DNA from 3 places in the Vagococcus sp. WN80Y genome. Region 3 is predicted to be linked to each of the others. Evidence: predicted binding sites of a transcription regulator. Region 3 holds the regulator's gene; each other region holds the start of a gene.

Region 1 (4,457 bases), on a different contig from region 3:
AAAATCTTAAAAATACCTCGCCAAACAGACGAGGTATCGACTCATTCTATAAACCAGCCATTAATTGGGCGTGGCGTAACTCTAAAGCACGGACTTCCCGTGGCAAGAAACGACGAATTTCATCTTCATTAAATCCTACTTGAAGTCGTTTTTCATCAATCATAATTGGACGTCGTAGCAAACCTGGGTTCTCTTGCACTAGTTTTAATAATTCTGGTAGCGGCAATTCATCAAGATCCATATCCAACTTTTGAAATACTTTAGAACGTGTCGAAATAATTTCTTCTGTTCCATCCTCTGTCATTCGTAAAATTTCTTTCAGCTCCATAATATCCAGCGGTTCTGAAAAGATATTACGTTCTCTAAAAGGAATTTCATGTTCCAATAACCACGCTCTTGCTTTTCGACAAGACGTACAACTTGGAGAAGTATATAGTGTTAGCATATGATTCACTCCTTTTTTCATGCACTCTACATCTGCATCCATAATTTATTACAGCAACCTCAACTGTAACTCTTACAAGTTATATTATACCTCATTATGAAACTAATTACTACACCAAATTAACTAATTCTCAAAAAAAAAAACCACCAGAATCCCTGTCGTGTATGTATTTCTCGATAACTTCTTGCAATTATTATACAATATTCATGAAAAGTTCACAAATGTAATTCGTACCTTTTTTAAACACTGGTACAGTTTTTTTTCTGTATTAGTTTTTATTGATTAGACATTTATCAGCCACTTAATTGAACTGTCTTTTTCCTTTACTTTCCAGTATAATATTAAATGATAACACTTAATTGACTTAGTTAGTCACTATTTCAGCTAAGAGTAACCTGTTACCCGCTAATAAAAAAAGTTAGGAAGATGACACATATGGACACAATTTTTTCTGGTATTCAACCAAGTGGGATCCCCACTATTGGCAACTACATCGGTGCCATGCAACAGTTTGTTGCACTTCAAGAAGATTATAACTGCTATTACTGCATCGTTGATGAACATGCGATTACAGTTCCCCAGGATCGTTTAAAGCTTAGAGAACAAACCCTTGGTCTAGCTGCTCTCTACTTAGCAGTCGGAGTGGATCCACAAAAATCAACCATCTTTATTCAATCTGAGGTATCCGCCCATGCTGAAGCCGCTTGGATTGTCCAATGCAATACCACGATTGGCGAATTAGAACGGATGACCCAATTTAAAGATAAGTCACTAAAAAATGGTCGTACAGGAGTTAGCGCAGCCCTTTTGACTTATCCACCATTAATGATAGCAGATATCGTCTTGTATAATGCTAACCTAGTTCCTGTAGGCGATGATCAAAAACAACATTTGGAATTAACACGTGATTTTGTTGAGCGTTTTAACAGACGTTATGGTACAGATAAACAACCTATCCTAGTTCTGCCTGAAGTAAAAATTCCTGAACAAGGCGCTCGCATTATGAGCTTACAAGAGCCCACTAAAAAAATGAGCAAATCAGATACAAATGCAAAAGGTTATATTTCGATGCTTGATGAGCCTAATACGATTCGTAAAAAAATTCGTTCTGCAGTCACTGACTCCAGCGGAAAAATCGAATATAATGTCGAAGAGAAACCCGGCATTTCAAACTTATTAACAATTTATGCTGCCGTTTCGGGTAAAACAATTTCTGCATTAGTTGAACAATACGAAAATGCTGGTTATGGCGAGTTTAAAGCCGACTTAGGTGAAGCCATAGTTGCTACCCTAGAACCTATTCAAAACCGTCAGAAGGAGCTCTTAGTCTCTGGTGAGCTCAATCAAATCCTAGACGAAGGCGCTGAAAAAGCTCGACGAGTTGCCAATAAAACCTTGCAAAAAATGCGCAATGGTGTCGGCTTAGGCAGAAAAGTACGTAGATAGCTAGTTTAAAGGATAAACAAAATATTAGTCAAAGAAGGTCAAATCTTTTGTTTATTCTTTTTCTTTGTGCTAAGATATTTCTAGACAACACTAGCAAGTTTGCTAATAAAAATTAATCTATTGGAGGCTCTAATCATGACAGAAGAAACAAAAGCAACGGATGTAAACAGTTTGTTAACAAAAAAAATGATTGAAAATCGCACCATTTTAATTTATGGTGGCATAGACCAGGATTTAGCTAAAGAAGTAACAAGTCAATTGTTATTATTAGAATCCTTAGGTGACGAGCCAATCACTATCTTCATCAACAGCCAAGGTGGTCATGTTGAAGCTGGGGATACGATTCATGATATGATTAAATTTGTAAAACCAGAAGTAAAAGTAATCGGAACTGGTTGGGTGGCTAGCGCAGGTATTACTATTTACTTAGCCGCCCAAGCTAAAAATCGCTACAGCTTACCAAATACTCGTTATATGATTCATCAACCAGCTGGTGGAGTTCAAGGTCAAAGTACTGAAATTCAAATCGAAGCCAAAGAAATTGTTCGGATGCGTGAACGTGTCAATCGCTTAATCGCAGAAGCAACTGGCAACTCATACGAAAAAGTCGCTGCTGATACCGATCGTAATTTCTGGCTAAGTGTTGACGAAGCGGTTGATTATGGCATTGTTACAAAAATTGTAGAGAACACAAAAGACGTCAAATAGACAAAAAGCAAAAGGACATGTCGGCAAAGTTAACTTGCCACATGTCCTTTTTCACTCTGCTAAAAAAGCTAATAAAAACTGCTCTGCCAATGAATGAGGTCTAATCGCTTGCTTCGCTTCACCAAAAGTAAACCAATTAGCTGCATCCACTTCATCTTCTTTAAGAATATACGCCTCAGACTCAACCACTGAAACAAAATTCATCATCAGCGTATTTGACGGCTCATAGTAACGGCTGCGTAAAAAACGGGAATCAACCACGCGCAAAGAAAGTTCTTCCTGAACCTCTCGGACCACTGCCTCTTCAACCGATTCCCCCAGTGACACATAGCCAGCTGTTAAAATATACCCCTCTCGGCCACCTTGTTTGATCAATAATAGCCGATCTTTTTCAGCATTAAGAATCATTGTACTCATCGCCACTGAAAAAGTTGGATACTTGAATATCTGACAGTTTATACAATAAGGAGTTAGACCTTCCTCATCTAATTTCTCTACTAATTTGGTGCCACAGCTATCACAATACAGATTCACGTTACCACTCCTCCTTCACCATCCTTAACTCATTATACCTGATTTCATTTGACAAACAAAAAACTTGTGAAGAATAGTAGCATTCCCCACAAGTTTTATTAATTAATCTAAAAGTCGTTTAGCGAAGTCAGGTTTAAAATCAGCAATGGCCGTAATTTTCACCACATCGCCAGTTTCTGGGGCATGAATAAATCGCCCATCACCAATATACATCGCCACATGATGAGTTGCTCCTCTTGTTCCGAAGAACAATAGGTCTCCTGTTTTTAACTCATCTAATTTAACTTCTTTACCTAATGTTTCTTGTTGCCATGTTACCCGTGGTAAATCAACATTTGCAGCTTTTTTATAGACGTACTGTACTAGACCAGAACAATCAAAGCCCTGAGGGGTTGTCCCACCCCACACATAAGGTAAGCCTAAGAACTGAGTTGCCTCGGCAACTAGTTTCTCTTCTTTTGGCCCCATTGTAATAGAAGCTAGCAAGGTTTCCATCTCTTTATCAAACTTATCATAACGTGTTAACTTATAGGTTTTGATTAACCCATTTAATTTTGCTGCATATTGTGTGTCTGTCGCATACTTCCCTGTCAGAAAAGCTGTCGCCTCTTCATGAGACCGTGTATTGGACTTCCAGGTCCCCTTATAAAAATCCGGATTACCAGAGATCCCTTCTTTTAATAATTTAGCATAATCCTCCAATGACTCCTTATAGGTTGGATAACGTCTGAAGTTTGCATTAATTGTATAAAGAGAGCCGTTTCCAGCATCTTCCTGAGTTGGCATTCCAACTGATTTCCCTTGATAGCTTCCTTTAATGCCAAAAAGATTATAGTTAGGCATACCTGCTAGCGTAGAATTTCCCGAAGCACTTTCTAAAATTGCTTGAGCAATCATCACAGACGCATACAAATCTTGCTTATCACCAATTTGAGCAGCTAGTGGACCAATTTTTCTGATGAACTCCTCAGTCGTATTATTAAAAGTAACACTGGCTTCTCCACCAACCGGTACAGAAACATCTTCCTCTGATTGTGGCTCTTCCTCATAACTAGGTCCAATTGGATATACTGGCTGGACTGAGTTTGGAGGTGTCGGCACAATTGGCTTTGTTGCTGGTTTATTTGGCTTGATTTCGCTTGGCTTAGTTTCACTTGGCTTGGTTTCGCTCGGCTTAGTTTCACTCGGCTTAGTTTCACTAGTTGACGACTCGGTACTCTCTGTTTTTGATGGTTCAGTTTCATCAGAAGTTGCTTCTGTACTAGTAACAGTCTCTTTTGTTAGCTGCTCTTCCTGTGATATCTCTGAGGTAATCGCTACTTCA
Region 2 (4,457 bases), on a different contig from region 3:
AAAGTGATGGGCTAAGTCTCTATGTTTCTCTTTAGCGATAATTAGTTAGGAATATCTTCTGTTATAACTATCGCTTCTTCTTGTAGAACGGCAATTTGGTCATCCTCATCAATAACCGCTTGTAGTTGTTTAATGGTTGGATGATCTAAGTAAAACTCTGCAATATTATCTTCTAGTTGCTCTTGAATTACTCGGCGAAGTGGGCGAGCCCCCATTGTTGGATCGTAACCTAAATCGACTAACTTTTCTTTCACAGCAGGAGTTACATTGATGTGAAGGTGTTGATCAGCTAGCATTCTGTTGACATCAGCCAACATTAAATCAACGATTGTTAAGAGACTTTCCTTAGTCAATGGTTGGAATTCGATAATTCCGTCAAATCGGTTTAAGAACTCTGGCTTAAAGTATTGATCTAAACGGTCCAATATCGCTCGTGATTTACTTTCTCGACTTGCGCCAAAGCCAACATTTGCTTCTACGTTACTTGTTCCAGCATTACTGGTCATGATGATTAAGGTGTCCTTAAAGCTAACAGTTCGTCCTTGAGAATCAGTTAAACGTCCGTCATCAAGAATTTGTAAGAACATATGTAAAACATCTGGATGGGCTTTTTCAACTTCATCTAATAAGATTAAACTGTAAGGATTACGACGAACTTGTTCGGTTAATTGACCAGCTTCATCATAGCCAACATAGCCAGGAGGAGCTCCAATTAGTTTCGCTACACTATGTTTTTCCATAAATTCACTCATATCAAAACGGATCATTGTTTCATCAGAGCCAAACATTTCAAGCGCTAATTGTTTCGCCAATTCTGTTTTCCCAACACCAGTCGGCCCTACGAATAGGAAGGAACCAATTGGTCGACTCTTTTTATTTAGACCAACACGGTTACGACGAATAGCTTTGGCTACTTTATCGACAGCCTCATCTTGACCAATGACGTGATGTCTTAAATCAGTTGCTAAGTTTTTCAATTGAGTTTGTTCTTTTTCTTTCAAATCACCAACTGGGATACCTGTTTGCATTTCAACGACTTTTTCCATGTCTTTTTCGGTGACAATTGGCATATCCTCATCACTGACTTGTTTGTCTTTTAAGGCGGTTAATTTGGCCACTTGATCACGATAGTAAGCAGCTTTTTCATAATCTTCTTCAACAGAGGCAAGTTGTTTTTGCTTTTCTGCCTCTACTAGGCGCTCTTCAATAACTTTTGGGTCCATAGTTTGAATAGTTAAATTCTTTTTTGACCCTGTTTCATCTAATAGATCGATTGCTTTATCAGGTAAAAATCGGTCTTGGATGTAGCGACTAGAAAGTGTAACTGCACTATTAATCGCCTCATCAGTATATTTAACATGATGATAGTCTTCGTAGCGTTTTTGAATCCCTTGAAGAATCTTTATGGTTTCTTCCTGTGTTGGTTCGTTAACTTGAACAGGCTGTAAACGTCGTTCTAAAGCAGCGTCTTTTTCAATGATTCGATATTCATTGAGGGTTGTAGCTCCTACCATTTGCAACTCGCCTCGAGCTAAAGCTGGTTTCAAGATATTTCCTGCATCCATGTTGCCATCCCCAGCGCTCCCAGCACCAACTAACTCGTGAACTTCATCAATAAAGAGGATAATTCGTTTATCATTTTGAACCTCAGTCATTAATTGTTGCATCCGCTCTTCAAACTGACCACGAATCCCTGTTCCTTGAACTAATGACACGACATCCAACTGGATCACTTCTTTATCTGCAAGCTTTTGCGGAATATCACCACTTGCGATCATTAGCGCCAAACCTTCGGCAACAGCTGTTTTACCAACTCCAGGTTCCCCAATTAAGACAGGGTTATTTTTAGTTCTTCGGTTAAGAATTTCAATCACACGAGTTATTTCTTGGTCACGACCAATAACAGGATCGATTTTCCCTGCTCTAGCTTGTTCTGTTAAGTTTAATCCGTATTCATCCAAGAGAGTTCGTTTCCCACCGTTTTGAGGGCCACGAGGAGGCAAGCCTCCCCCACCTTGTTGTGGATTCAGTTGATTTGGTTGTCCTTGCTGATTTCCCATTTGTTGAGAGAGGGCGCGGAACCAATCATCAATTGAACTAAAACCATAAGGATCTTGGTTTGCTGCCATTTTATGTTGACCTTGTTGTTGGGCTTTTAATTCTTGGTAACAACTTTGGCAATAATCTAATTGTTTTCTTTCGCCTCCGACATTTGCATAGAGGTGAATGGAGGCTTCATTTTTTTGACATTTTTGACATAGCATTCATGCTCACATCCTTTTATTAGTTGTCTAGCTAAATCGGTTTGACCAATCCTAATCAAACAAGGATTAATCATTAGCCTATTGGTTAAAACGGGGTTGACCTATTTTGACCTTTGAATTAATTATAACATTTTTTTTGAGACAATCAAGAAATGTGATTGCCCATTTATCAGAGCTGTTTATTTCTTATTTAAAGGTAAGGGGTTTAGATGAGCTAGCTATCGAAAATGTGCTAAAATAGAGACATCCTTTCAATTATTCTTTATTTCTCAGTTACTAGATAATTAGGAGTAAGGCAGACAATTAAAAATAGAAGGGATCAGACTAATATGTTTCAAAAAGAAAAGCAGTTAGTATTAATCTGATATTATGGAAGGTGAGGTGGAAAAATGATTGTTAATCCTTATGAAGAACAGCTAAAAAAATTAGTGTCAGGGGAGCTTCAAGACCTTGTGGTAGAGCAAGAAGATTTTTTAGTTTTTCGTGAGGCATGGCTGGCTCATCCTCAGCGGAAAGAGATTGTAGGCGAGGCCGGTTTAAATGGTCGAATTGTTTATAGATTTCTGAAAGAAATGTAAAAAATTGAAAATATTAGGTGAAACTTCGTCAAAAGATATAAAAATGTTGTAACTGTGCCAAAAAAATGGTAATCTTTACAATTGAAAGGGTAAATAATTAAAACCTTAAATTTAGTCCATGAAAGGCTTTAAGTAAAACCCTCGATTAAACAAAAACATACTCAAAGGAGAACGATTCTTATGGAAAAAAAAGATTTTCACATTGTAGCTGATACAGGGATTCATGCACGTCCTGCAACTTTACTAGTTCAAACTGCTAGCAAATTTAACTCTGATATTAACTTGGAGTATAAAGGCAAATCAGTTAACTTAAAATCAATTATGGGTGTTATGTCTCTTGGTGTAGGCCAAGGTGCTGACGTCACTATTTCAATTGAAGGTGCTGACGAAACTGAAGCTTTAGCAGCAATTGTTGAAACAATGACTAAAGAAGGCTTGTCTGAATAATGGCGGAAATGTTAAAAGGGATTGCGGCAAGTGATGGTGTTGCTATTGCAAAAGCTTATTTGTTAATGCAGCCTGATTTGTCATTTTCTAAAAAAACAGTAGAAGATTCTGAAGGTGAACTGGCTCGTCTTGAAGGCGCGTTAGCTAAATCAACAGAAGAATTACAAGCCATTCGTAATAAGGCAGCTGAAACATTAGGTGAGGAAGAAGCGCAAGTTTTTGATGCTCATTTGATGGTCTTATCTGATCCAGAAATGATCGGCAGTATTGAAACAAGTATTCGTGACAACAAAACGAATGCTGAATCTGGTTTAAAAGAAGTTACTGATATGTTCATTGGTATGTTTGAAGGCATGGAAGATAATCCTTACATGCAAGAACGTGCTGCAGACATTAAAGACGTAACTAAGCGTGTTTTAAGTCACTTATTAGGAGTTAAATTGCCAAATCCATCAATGATTGATGAAGAGGTAGTAGTAGTCGCTCATGACTTAACGCCAAGTGATACAGCACAATTAGATCGTCGTTTTGTTAAAGCGTTTGTGACGGATATTGGGGGACGTACGTCTCACTCAGCTATTATGGCGCGCTCTCTTGAAATTCCAGCAATTGTTGGAACTATGGAAGTAACGACTAAAGTAGCTGAAGGCGATATTTTAGCTGTCAATGGTATTGATGGCGAAGTATTCATTCACCCGACTGACGAACAAAAACAAGCGGTAGAAGCAAAAGGTGACGAGTTTGCTGCTCAAAAAGTTGAATGGGAAAAGCTGAAAAATGCTGAAACCGTTACAGCGGACGGTAAACATATTGAATTAGGTGCAAACATTGGTACACCAAAAGATCTTGATGGCGTTAGAAATAATGGTGCGGAGGCGATCGGTTTATACCGGACGGAATTCCTATACATGGACTCACCTGATTTCCCAACGGAAGAAGATCAGTACCAAGCCTATAAAGCGGTGTTAGAAGGCATGAATGGTAAGCCAGTTGTTGTTCGTACAATGGACATCGGTGGCGATAAAGAATTGCCATACTTAACACTACCACATGAAATGAACCCATTCTTGGGCTATCGTGCAATCCGTATTTGTTTAGCTGAAGATGAAATGTTCCGGACACAGTTACGTGCGCTTTTACGTGCGTCAGTTCATGGACCACTTCGTAT
Region 3 (4,457 bases):
CAAATGTTGAAATGATCAGTGTTAAAAAGCAAACGAGTATTTTAAAAGGTGAGGTAAGAGTACGTACATCAGAGCCGACATCAACAAAATACGCTAAAATAACGGTTGCTTATAATGGCTCAAGATATTATGATAGCTGTGCTAATTATATCCGTTCAGAAGAAGTATTTGATGATAAAGGATCAGCAACAGGCGAATTTGATCATATTTATAGATTTTGTGGCTGCAGACTAAGATAGAGACGTAGTTAGAAGAGAGTCAATCTAAGTTGGTAAAATTGAAAGGATGAATATAATGAAAAAAGCAATGATGGCAGTATTAGCAGTAGTTTTGGGAGCAGTCTTCTTTCTAAATACGGCTTCAACAGAAGTAGAGGCGACATCAAGAAAAGCAGTTTATGATGGTCCAAATGTTGAAATGATCAGTGTTAAAAAGCAAACGAGTATTTTAAAAGGTGAGGTAAGAGTGCGTACATCAGAGTCGACATTAACAAAATACGCTAAAATAACAGTTGCTTATAATGGCTCAAGATATTATGATAGCTGTGCTAATTATATCCGTTCAGAAGAAGTATTTGATGATAAAGGATCAGCAACAGGTGAATTTGATCATATTTACAGATTTTGTGGTTGCAGACTAAGATAGATTCTTTATTAGTTAAAAGTTCGATTTAGAGGGATTAATAGAAATTTAGTTGGAGGGTGAGACAAAAGTCTCGCCCTCTTTGTTTTCACGTATGTTATGTGACAAACGCGCTCCAAAAGCCTGCTCAACTACGTTTTACTTCGTTGACTTAAACTTCTAAGCAACTAAAGTTGCAAGAGTTAAGGCTCTTCGATGTCCCTTATTTTTAAGTGCTAAAGCACTAAGAATAACGACTAAAGCATTAAGAGTTGGGGGCTCGGCAATTTATTGCTTAGAGATAAGGTATCTAAGTTTACGTAGTGCACGGAGCAAAATGACTTTATGTCCCAGTTTCTTTGATTCACCTAATATGGCTGAAATCTAATAGATAAAAGTTTGTAGCGCGATTGTGAGGAGGTGGGACGACTGTCCAAATAATGTTATATCAACTCTATCTTTGGAAACGATTCAACTATATAACGGATTACGCTATTTCTTATTGGTCAATTGGCTAATTTTTTTCTAACCAGAGTACGTGAAATGAAGGCTCTTATTGGACTCTCGAAGTACGATATTTGTGTCAGAGGACAAAGTCCTTACATCGAATGTGCAACGAAACTGGGAATTGAATTTGAGGTAAAGTAACTATAGATAGGGATCTATTCTTTGGGTTTTTGTTGGTACTTTAATCAGACAAGAAAAGGAGGCTTTTTTCATTTTATTTGAGCAATCAACTTTAAATTTTTTTTGTTGTGGCAATTATGGTATTTAGAACCAAACTTCTTTCCCTTTACTGCCAAATTTAGTATAATGAAGGTCAAAGTTAGTCAATAAAATAGAGTTGAGGTGTAACAATATAATGGAGAATCAAAATATTTCTGATCTAATCGAAGAGTATTTGAAAGAGATTCTGAGAGAACAGGAAAAAATTGAAATTCGTCGAGCTGAAATGGCTACTCAATTCAGTTGTGTTCCCTCTCAGATTAACTATGTAATTAATACCCGTTTTACGGTCGCTCAAGGCTATAGTGTTGAAAGTAAGCGCGGTGGCGGTGGCTATATCAGAATTCAAAAGGTTAATTTGAATCATCATGGAGAGATATTAGCCGATTTAGCTCATGTGGTGGGGGATTCTCTATCACAAAATGATGGAATTGCTATTCTGCAACAATTGTACAATTATGATATTATTAGTAAGAGAGAAGGTAATTTATTACTGTCGGTTATTACTAATGATGTCCTACAGATGGATAAGGATAACGAAGAAAAAACTCGAGCTCGTATGATGAAGATGCTTTTAGAACGACTTCATTACGAAGAAAAGGAGTAATAATTATGGATGAATTATTTACAGAAAAGGCCAAGGCGGTCTTAGTGATTGCTCAAGAGCAGGCTAAGTATTTTCGTCACCAGTCAATTGGTTCAGAGCATCTGCTTTATGCCTTAGTCCTTGAAGAGGGGGGGATTGCAGGGAAAATTTTGCGTCAATCCGATGTTAAGGCCGAGGATATTAAGGAAGAAATTGAGAAGTTAACAGGCTATGGTTCTGCTAGAGGGTATAAAGAGAGTGGTTACTTACCGTATTCTCCTCGTGCTAAAAAGATTTTATCTTTTGCTGGAGATGAAGCGAAGCGTTTGGATGCGCCAAATGTTGGGACTGAACATATCTTACTTGGAATACTAAGGGATGATGATATTTTAGCGTCTCGTATTTTACGTAATTTTGGTTTAGATTTACCTAAGACGCGTCAGCTTATTTTGAAGAAAATCGGTGTGGTTGATACTAAGTCTAATAAGCAAGGAATGAAAAAAATGGCCAACCAACCTCGAACAGAGGAAGGGACTCCAACCTTAGATTCTTTGGCTCGTGATTTAACTGCGCTAGCTCGTGCTGGAAAAATGGACCCTGTCGTTGGCCGTACAAAAGAAGTTCAACGACTTATTCAAATTTTGAGTCGACGAACTAAAAATAATCCTGTTTTGGTTGGTGAGCCTGGCGTAGGTAAAACGGCTATTGCCGAAGGACTGGCTCAACGAATTGTCTCTGGTGAAGTACCAGAAGAAATGACTGAAAAACGTTTAATGATGCTTGACATGGGATCGATGGTCGCAGGAACAAAATACCGTGGTGAGTTTGAAGATCGAATGAAAAAAGTTATTGATGAGATTTATCAGGATGGTAATATCATTCTCTTTATTGATGAATTGCATACGCTAATCGGCGCTGGTGGAGCGGAAGGGGCTATTGATGCTTCGAATATTTTGAAGCCAGCACTCGCTCGTGGCGAACTTCAAACAATTGGTGCGACAACGTTGGATGAGTATCAAAAATATATTGAGAAAGATTCTGCACTTGAACGTCGTTTTGCTCGTATTTTAGTTGATGAGCCAACGGCTGATGAAGCGATTGAAATATTGACAGGTTTAAAGAAGCGTTATGAAGATCATCATAAAGTGACTATTACCGATGAAGCGATTCATGAGGCTGTTCATTTGTCGATTCGCTACATTAATTCTCGTCAGTTGCCAGATAAGGCGATTGATTTAATTGATGAGTCGGCTGCTAAAGTGCGGTTGAGTTTTTCTGATAAGGCGTCTCCACGAACTATTTTAGTACAAAAATTGGCAGTCATTAAAGCCGAAAAAGAAGCAGCAATCCATGAGCAAGATTTTGAAAAAGCATCGACTATTCGAAAAAAAGAGAAAAAACAAGAGCAAAAGCTTGCTTTATATGATGAAAAACAGCTAGCTGAAGGCGAAGTGTATACGCATCAGGTGACTGGTGAAGACATTGCGGGTGTGGTTTCGCAGTGGACGAGTATTCCTCTACAACAATTAGAGAAAAAAGAGAGCGATCGTTTATTGAAGCTAGAAGGCGAACTGCATAAACGTGTTGTAGGCCAAAATGAAGCGGTTGAGGCTGTCTCTAGAGCTATTAGACGTGCTCGTAGTGGTCTGAAAGATCCTAATCGTCCTATTGGCTCGTTTATGTTTTTAGGACCTACAGGAGTAGGGAAAACAGAATTGGCTAAGGCTTTAGCTGAGGCAGTATTTGGGGCTGAAGATGCGTTAGTTCGTGTTGATATGTCTGAGTTTATGGAAAAATATAGCACGAGCCGCTTGATTGGTTCACCTCCAGGATATGTTGGGTATGATGAAGGGGGCCAATTGACAGAGAAGATTCGTCAGAAGCCTTATTCAGTTATTTTATTGGATGAAGTTGAAAAAGCTCATCCAGATGTTTTTAATATTTTATTGCAAGTATTAGATGATGGTCATTTAACTGATTCTAAAGGACGTAAGGTAGACTTTAGAAATACGATTTTGATCTTGACGTCAAATGTTGGTGCAACGGCGCTTAAAGAAGATAAGTCAGTTGGATTTAACGTGTCGGATATTAGTCAGGATCATAAGGCGATGCAAGCCAAAATTATCGAAGAATTGAAAAAAGCATTCCGTCCGGAGTTTCTTAACCGAATTGATGAGACAATCGTCTTCCGTTCATTGGAAAAAGATGAGTTAAGGGAAATCGTGAAGATTATGAGTCGCTCGATTGTCACTCGTTTAGCTGAGCAAGAGATTGAATTGAAGATCACGGCATCTGCTTTAGATGTTATTGGTAAGGAAGGCTTTGACCCAGAATACGGGGCGCGTCCTATCAAGCGAGCTTTGCAAAAAGAGGTTGAGGATAAATTAAGTGAAGCTTTATTATCTGGTCAGATTGGGTTAGGTGATAAAGTGACAATCGGCGCTTCTAAAGGTAAGATTACCTTAAATGTTGCTGAAAAAGCCCTTGAAAAAGTTTAATAAAAGGGGTAAACTATAAAGGTAAA

The links. The regulator CtsR, encoded in region 3, represses protease genes until heat stress. The targets are predictions, from matches to a motif close to TTGGTCAAAAAAGGTCAAANA.
Region 1: AC5KOD_RS10275 (ATP-dependent Clp protease proteolytic subunit) is a predicted target of CtsR. The motif match lies at 1,916-1,936, and genes of this name have one in related genera.
Region 2: AC5KOD_RS02305 (ATP-dependent Clp protease ATP-binding subunit) is a predicted target of CtsR. The motif match lies at 2,358-2,378, and genes of this name have one in related genera.

Annotation. Positions count from the first base shown of each region.
Region 1 covers NZ_JCAQHY010000147.1:38,093-42,549, forward strand. The annotation lists gene spxA (transcriptional regulator SpxA) at 47-445, opposite strand; gene trpS (tryptophan--tRNA ligase) at 881-1,891, shown strand; gene AC5KOD_RS10275 (ATP-dependent Clp protease proteolytic subunit) at 2,027-2,599, shown strand; gene AC5KOD_RS10280 (NAD(+) diphosphatase) at 2,651-3,133, opposite strand; gene AC5KOD_RS10285 (glucosaminidase domain-containing protein) at 3,236-4,457, opposite strand, start outside.
Region 2 covers NZ_JCAQHY010000007.1:153,214-157,670, reverse strand. The annotation lists gene AC5KOD_RS02305 (ATP-dependent Clp protease ATP-binding subunit) at 42-2,264, opposite strand; gene ykzS (protein YkzS) at 2,654-2,842, shown strand; gene AC5KOD_RS02295 (phosphocarrier protein HPr) at 3,023-3,289, shown strand; gene ptsP (phosphoenolpyruvate--protein phosphotransferase) at 3,289-4,457, shown strand, end outside.
Region 3 covers NZ_JCAQHY010000153.1:10,232-14,688, forward strand. The annotation lists gene AC5KOD_RS11815 (hypothetical protein) at 1-239, shown strand, start outside; gene AC5KOD_RS11820 (hypothetical protein) at 295-645, shown strand; gene AC5KOD_RS11825 (CtsR family transcriptional regulator) at 1,484-1,954, shown strand; gene AC5KOD_RS11830 (ATP-dependent Clp protease ATP-binding subunit) at 1,960-4,431, shown strand.